3 regions of the Kitasatospora sp. NPDC088346 genome follow, and region 3 is predicted to be linked to each of the others. Evidence: riboswitches for the same ligand, from Rfam matches in the RefSeq annotation. Region 3 holds a riboswitch; each other region holds the start of a gene.

Region 1 (2,251 bases), on a different contig from region 3:
CCGTGACGGCCAGGGCGCGGGCGATCCGCCGGACGCCTGGCAGTGGGGGACGGCGGTGCACGGTCATGCTTCGGCGACTCCGTTCCTGCGGGCCGGGCCACCGCCGCCGCCCGGGGGTGGGCGGCCGTCCGTGCGGAGGTCCGGGGGCAGACGTTAGCGAGTCAGGCCGAGCTAGTCCAAACCCCTCCAGCAGCGAATATTTGACCACTAATCGGACACCTGGCCCACCGCTCGGTCCCGCCGCAGGCCGGCGGCCGTGACGCCACCGGCCCGGCACTCACGGGGAGTGCCGGGCCGGTGGACGTGGACGGGGACGCGACGGCGTCAGGGCCGCACGATCGCGTTGATCGGCGCCATGGTGGCGGTCTCGTAGCGGACCACGGAGCCGGTGTGCGGGGCGTGGATGACCTGGCCGTTGCCGACGTACATCGCGACGTGGCTGGCGTCGCTCCGGTAGATGATCAGGTCGCCGGGCTGGGCGTTGGCGATGTTGGTGCCGACGTTGGTGCCGGCGCCGCGCTGGTCCTGCGAGGTCCGCGGCAGGGACACGCCGGCCTGCGCGTAGGCCCACTTCATGAGGCCGGAGCAGTCGAAGCTGCTCGGACCGGCCGCGCCGTAGGAGTACGGGCTGCCCAGCTTGGACTGGGCGGCGGCGATCGCGGCGGCGGCGTGCGAACCGGCCGGCACGTTGACGGCGATGTCCGTACGGGCCGAGTCGCGGGAGGCCCGCTCGGGGGCCGGGGCGGCGGTCGCCTTGGCCTTGGCCTCGGCGGCGGCCTTGGCCTCGGCAGCGGCGAGCTCGTCACGCTCCTGCTGGGTGAGCGTCTCCAGAAGGGCGGTCGCCTTGGCGATCTTCGCCTGGACCTCCTCCTTGTCGGCCTTCAGCCGCTTGGCGGTGGTGTCCAGCTCGGCGAGCTTCTGCTCGGCCTCGTGCTTCTGCTGGTCGAGCTTGCCCTGCTCGTCCTTGAAGGCCTTCAGCACGTCGGCCTGCGAGCTGCCGACCTGGTTCATCGCGCCGGCCTGGTTGAGGAAGGAGTCCGGGCTGGCGGAGAGCATCAGCTGCACGGTCTGCGGGATCCCACCGGTGCGGTACTGCTCGGCGGCGATCTCCCCCAGGCTGCCCTGAATGGTGCTCACCTGCGCCTGCTGGCGGGCGACCTGGTCCTGCATCTGGGAGACCTGCTTCTGCAGGTTCTGCTCCTTCTCGACCGCGGCGTTGTACTCCTCGGTCTTGGACTCGGCCTCCTCGTTGAGGGCGTCGACCTGGGCCTTGACCTGGTCCTTGGTCGGAGCCGGGTCGGCGTGCGCACCGGACTGCGAGGAGAGCGCCACGGCGGTGGCGGCGGCGGCCGTCAGGATGGAGACGCGGGCCCGGCCTGCGGGCTTGGGACGACGATGGGACGCCACGAAGGCGGACTCCTTCTTCCTCACACCGCCTACCGGGTGAGCTGACGGGTTCGGGCCGGAAGACAAGCCCTACAACGCCTCACCGACTGCCCGTCAGGCGCGCGGACCAACTCCGCGCGCCGCCCCTGCGGTCGACCTGGCGCCGATTCACCCCGAGGAACGTGGTTCCCCGGCTCCGATGCACAGCACCCCCTCAGGGGCTCCCCCACAGGCAGTCAGACTGCCCGGCTGCTTCTCGGACTCGGCGGTGACCACCGTTGCCACCCGGGCTGGGTGGACGACTGCGCGGCGGTCCGTGACATGACCCTAGTAACCCATCCGTGATCCGTTCAAATCCTTGTCGGAAAAAAGTCGGAATCATTGCCATGTTTGATTCCGATTACGACCGACAGTGACAGAACACCTACCCAGGGCTGATAAATACTCAGCATATGGTCGCACAATGAAACGCCCGGCGTGTCGGAGATCACAGCGGGATCTCGACCCGTCCGGGCGTGTCATGGAGCGTCAACTAGCCCCTCAAGAGGGCAAATGTCCGAAATGGGACTGCAGGGTCGGGGTGTCGATCCCGTCCCGGAGCGACCGGTCTCAGACCCGTCGGATGGTCTTGATCGGCATGGCGTCGGCCTTCATCACCTTCACCACGTCACCGGTGCGCGGGGCGTGCACCACCAGGCCGTTGCCGATGTACATCGCCACGTGGTGGGCGTCGCTGTGGTAGATCACCAGGTCGCCCGGCTGGGCGTTGGCGATGTTGGTGCCGACGTTGGTGCCGACGGTCGCCTGGCTCTGCGAGGTGCGCGGCAGCGAGACGCCGGCCTTCGCGTACGCCCAGACCATCAGA
Region 2 (2,251 bases), on a different contig from region 3:
TCCCGGCCACCCACTGGACGGCCGGCGGCGAGACCTTCGCCGCCCGCAGGGCGAAGGCCGCCGCCGAGGGCAGCTGACCCCCGCCCCGACCGGTCGGAACTCAGGCTCCCTCCACCCGGAACGGGTCGTGCTCGGCCAGCAGCTTGTCCAGCCGGGCCTGGTCCACCCGGCTGGTCAGTTCGTCGGCCTCCTGCCGGTCGCGGATCACCTTGGCCAGCGTGAACGCCGAGGTGATCTCGTACAGCAGGCCGACGGCCAGGAAACCGCGCATCCAGGAGTCCACCGGGAGATAGGCGATCCCGGCGGCGAGGGCGGTGGTGGCGAGGGCGAAGGAGATGACGGCCTGGACGAAGTACGCGGCCGTGGTCCTGGACTGCATCTTTGTGCTCATGCCGAAAGGGTCTCCAAGTCCCTTTCCTCGCACATGAGTACGGATACTCAACCGGCCGGTAGCAGTCCGTCACGGGTGCCGTCGCGAAATCGGGCGAACCGCCCTCTGGTCTGCGAACGACCCGTATTTCCTCCGCCCGGGCGCTTGGAATCATGGGGCGCATAGGATTAACTTTCGATAACGCAGCGCGGAACCAAACGCCGTACCCAGACGGCACCGTGCGCCATCGCTCAATCCGCGGGCACGCCTCCACCGGCGGGTCCGCGGAACCGGGGAACCACGTTCCTTGGGGTGAATCGGTCCGGCCCAGGCCAGGCCGTAGGAGACCTTCCTGCTCCGAACCCGTCAGCTAACCCGGTCGGCGAGAGGGAAGGAAAGGAGCACGCCTCAGTGGCGTCGACGCACCCGCTCCACGGCTCGGCTGCAGGCACCCAGCTGCTCGACCACCCGGTGGGCCAGCTCCACCAGGCCGACCAGGGCGACCAGGGCGGCGACCCGGCCCGGCACCGGATGCCCCGTCAGGCCAGGAGCAGCGCACCCCTGCTCGGCGTCACCGCGATGACCGCCGCCCTCGGTGCCACCGGCTTCGCCGCCGCGTCCTCCGCCCAGGCCGCTCCCGCCCCCGCTCCGGCCCCCGTCGTCGCCGCCGACCCCGCCGAGCAGGACGGCGCCGCGACCGCCGACCCGGGCCTGGCCCTCGCCGCCCGGATCCAGCAGCAGGCCGACGGCCGGAGCGCCGCCGAGGAGGCAGCCCGGCTCGCCGCCGCCCAGGAGGCCGAGGCCAGGCACGCCGCCCAGCAGGCCCAGATCCAGGCCCAGGCTTCCGCGCAGGCGCAGGCGCAGGCGCAGGCTTCCGCGCACGCCCAGGCCCAGGCCCAGGCCCAGGCACCGCAGGCCGCGCCGATCGTGCTCGCCCCGCCGGTCACCGGCTACACCCTGAGCGCGCACTACGGGCAGTCCGGCTCGTACTGGTCGCACCTGCACACCGGGCTCGACTTCGCGGCCCAGACCGGCGCCCCGGTCACCGCCGTCGCCGCCGGCACCGTCACCTCGGCCGGCTGGTCCGGCGCCTACGGCTACCGGGTCATCCAGACCCTGCCGGACGGCACCGAGGTCTGGTACTGCCACCTGTCCCGGATCGCCACCGCCGACGGCCCGGTCGTCCCCGGCACCGTGCTCGGCGCGGTCGGCGCCACCGGCAACGTCACCAGCCCGCACCTGCACCTGGAGGTCCGCCCCGACGGTGGCGCCCCCGTCGACCCGCTCGCCTGGATGCAGGCGCGCGGCCTCAATCCGTAGGCTCCCCGGCGGCCGGGGCCTGGTCCGCCAGGTACGCCTCGATCTCCTCGGTGCCCGGCTCCGGCGCCAGGTCCGGGTACTCCTCGACCAGCAGCGCGGGCAGGCCGGGCACCGTCCACTCCCCGTACAGTCGCAGCGCCTCGCGGGCCACCGCCGCCTCGAAGTCCTCGAAGTCCCCGGAGAGCTCCTCGGGCATCGGCCGGCCCAGCGCGGTCAGCTCGGCCAGGTTGCGGTAGCTGCGCTGCATCAGGCCCTGCTCCAGCAGCAGCCGCGCGCCGTCCGTCGCCATCCCGACCATCAGCAGCCGGGTCGGCCCCCAACCGCCGTCCCGCTCCTCCGGGTCCAGGTCCGGCACCGCCGCGAACGCCTCAAGACGCTGCTCCTGCGTCAGCTCCCGGAAGGCGTCCAGCCAGGCCCGGACCGCCTCCCGGTCGGCGGTGTCCACCCCGTCCGCCCACAGCAGCAGGGCGTACAGCCGGGGCCAGGTCACCAGGTCGGCCCGCCGCAGCAGCCCGCACAGCACCTCCCCCTGCCACTCGGCCTCCTCGCGCAGCCGCTCGT
Region 3 (2,251 bases):
GCCCAGCTGACGGCCGAACCTCCGCCGTTCGGCCGGGGTGAGCCCACCCCAGACACCGTCCCGCTCTTCGTGCACCAGCGCGCTGCGCAGGCAGGCCTCGCGCACCGGGCAGTGCCGGCAGACCTCCTTGGCCGCCTCCACCCGGGGCCCGGTGTCCTGCCGGCGCGCCCCGAAGAAGAGGTCCGGGTCCACCTGGCGGCAGCCCGCGGCCTCCAGCCCGGGCAGCACACCGACGCGGGCCGGCCGGCGCCGGGCCGTGGCGGTCGGCGCCCCGGTGATCGACTGTACGGACATGGGCGGCCTCCCTGGTCGAGCTGTCGAGCTGGTCCCACACCGGACAAGACGTGGCGGAGGGGGTCGGCGGTTCGGCCGGAGGGCGTCGAAATCCCCGGAGAGGCGGGCGGGCCGGGTGCGGGCCGGCCGTCGGCCGGGGGACCCGGGAGCGCCTTCGAGCGCTGGTCGCAGACGTGCCGGGGGCCGTGCGCCGTCGAACCTCCGGGGTCTCGGGACCGCCGGTCCCGGCCGGGGCGGAGGGGGGGTTGACGGGCCGCCGGTCGGGGGTGTCGTGATGATTGTGTGATGCTCAGTATGCAGGCTTGTTATTGAGGCGTGGATCCCTCTAATCTCCCGAGCAGCCCGCTGCTGCGGGCGCCCGGAACGCGGCACGCCCAACCCTGCCCACCGCGCCACGGGACGATCGAAAGACCCTGGGCAGGGGCGGGGGACCCAGGTTTTTCCGCCGATCCCCCTCGGCTTGGGGTGAAGCCGCGCCCGGCGCGGCCGGGCCACCTCCCGGTCCGAACCCGACAGCTCACCTCGCAGGCGTGCGGAGAGGGATGACTGAATGGTCTTTTCGGGTTCCGGGCGTCACCGCCGTCCCACCCAGGCCGACCGGGCCGTGGCGGCCGCCGGCGTGGCGGGTGTCGGTCTCGCGCTTCCGTTGCTGACCGCGACCGGCGCACACGCCGCCACGGCCGACACCTGGCAGACGGTCGCCCAGTGCCAGACCGGCGCGGACTGGAACGGCGATCCCGGCACCGGACACTACGGGGGCCTCGGACTCACGTTGCGGACCTGGGTGGCGTACGGCGGCGACGAGTTCGCCTCGCAGCCCGACCACGCCACGCCCGAGCAGCAGGTCATCGTCGCCGAGCGGCTGCTGGCCGGCCACGGCCCGAGCCTGTGGCCCACCTGCGGCCCCGCCGCCGGGCTGCCCGCGCAGACGGCCACCCCGGCCCCCGCGCCGACCGAGACCACGCCGGACACCGGTCCCCGGGTCCGCGGCGACGGCGCGGCCGTGCCGCAGTACTTCACGCCGACCACCACCCCCGACGCGACCACCGCTCCGGCGCAGCCGGGCGCCTCCCCGCAGATCTCCACCGACCTTCCGGGGACCCTGCCGGGCGCCCTGCCGACCGACCAGCCGTCGGGCCTGCCGACCGGCCAGCCCAGCGGGCTGCCGACCGACCAGCCGACCATCGTGCCGCAGCCCGGTGTCACCCCGCCGGCCACCCCGGCCCCCGGGGACCCCACGGCGACCACCCCCGTCACCCCCGCGCCGACCGGCACGGCCCCCACCGGCACCGCCTCGCCCGGCGCCGACCTTCCGGTGCCCGGCGCCTCCCCCAGCGGCACGCCGACCGCCGCCCAGGACACGACCGCGGCGTCCGCGCCGACCACCCGGGCCGCAGCGGTGACCGCCGCCGTCGCCGAGCCGGCCCCGCCGAACACCTACACCGTCGCGCCCGGCGACACCCTCTCCACCATCTCCGACTCGCTGACGCTGGGCGGCTGGAAGGGGCTGTACGCGCAGAACCCGACGGTCGGCACCAACCCCGACCTGATCCGTCCCGGCCAGGTGCTCAACCTGCCCTGAGCCACCGGCTCGGCCGCCGTTCCCGGGCGGTCCCGGTGGGTGCCCGGCACCCACCGGGACCGCCCGCGGTGCGTCGGGGTGCGTTCGGGGACGCACGGGCGGGCGGCCCCGCCGCCGGCGGCCGGCGGCGGCCCTGGCAGACTGGCGCCCGCGGCCCGTGCCCGACGATCCAGACCGAGGTTCCATGCAGTCGCTGCTGTCCGGTTTCGCCCCGATCTGGGTGCTCACCGCGGTCGGCTACCTGGTGGCGCGGACGGGACTGCTGGGCGAGCAGGCCGAGGCGGTGCTCGGCCGGTTCGTGTTCCACGTGGCGATGCCCGCCGCACTGTTCACGATGCTGGCGGGCGCACGGCTGGACGCCTTCGCGAACACCGC

What was found. A riboswitch is a leader RNA that binds a small molecule or an ion and turns the genes downstream of it on or off. The one in region 3 is predicted to bind cyclic di-AMP.
Region 1: linked by a shared signal. The riboswitch ahead of ACIOFR_RS02250 (NlpC/P60 family protein) and the one ahead of ACIOFR_RS23550 (transglycosylase family protein) in region 3 are both predicted to bind cyclic di-AMP.
Region 2: linked by a shared signal. The riboswitch ahead of ACIOFR_RS35470 (M23 family metallopeptidase) and the one ahead of ACIOFR_RS23550 (transglycosylase family protein) in region 3 are both predicted to bind cyclic di-AMP.

The regions. Positions count from the first base shown of each region.
Region 1 covers NZ_JBIURH010000001.1:502,473-504,723, reverse strand. The annotation lists gene ACIOFR_RS02255 (NlpC/P60 family protein) at 1-67, opposite strand, end outside; gene ACIOFR_RS02250 (NlpC/P60 family protein) at 325-1,407, opposite strand; cyclic di-AMP (ydaO/yuaA leader) riboswitch at 1,418-1,605, opposite strand; gene ACIOFR_RS02245 (NlpC/P60 family protein) at 1,996-2,251, opposite strand, start outside.
Region 2 covers NZ_JBIURH010000050.1:27,732-29,982, forward strand. The annotation lists gene ACIOFR_RS35460 (4-oxalocrotonate tautomerase family protein) at 1-77, shown strand, start outside; gene ACIOFR_RS35465 (YiaA/YiaB family inner membrane protein) at 101-391, opposite strand; cyclic di-AMP (ydaO/yuaA leader) riboswitch at 609-770, shown strand; gene ACIOFR_RS35470 (M23 family metallopeptidase) at 782-1,690, shown strand; gene ACIOFR_RS35475 (hypothetical protein) at 1,680-2,251, opposite strand, start outside.
Region 3 covers NZ_JBIURH010000019.1:49,147-51,397, reverse strand. The annotation lists gene ACIOFR_RS23555 (WhiB family transcriptional regulator) at 1-294, opposite strand, end outside; cyclic di-AMP (ydaO/yuaA leader) riboswitch at 689-839, shown strand; gene ACIOFR_RS23550 (transglycosylase family protein) at 845-1,876, shown strand; gene ACIOFR_RS23545 (AEC family transporter) at 2,061-2,251, shown strand, end outside.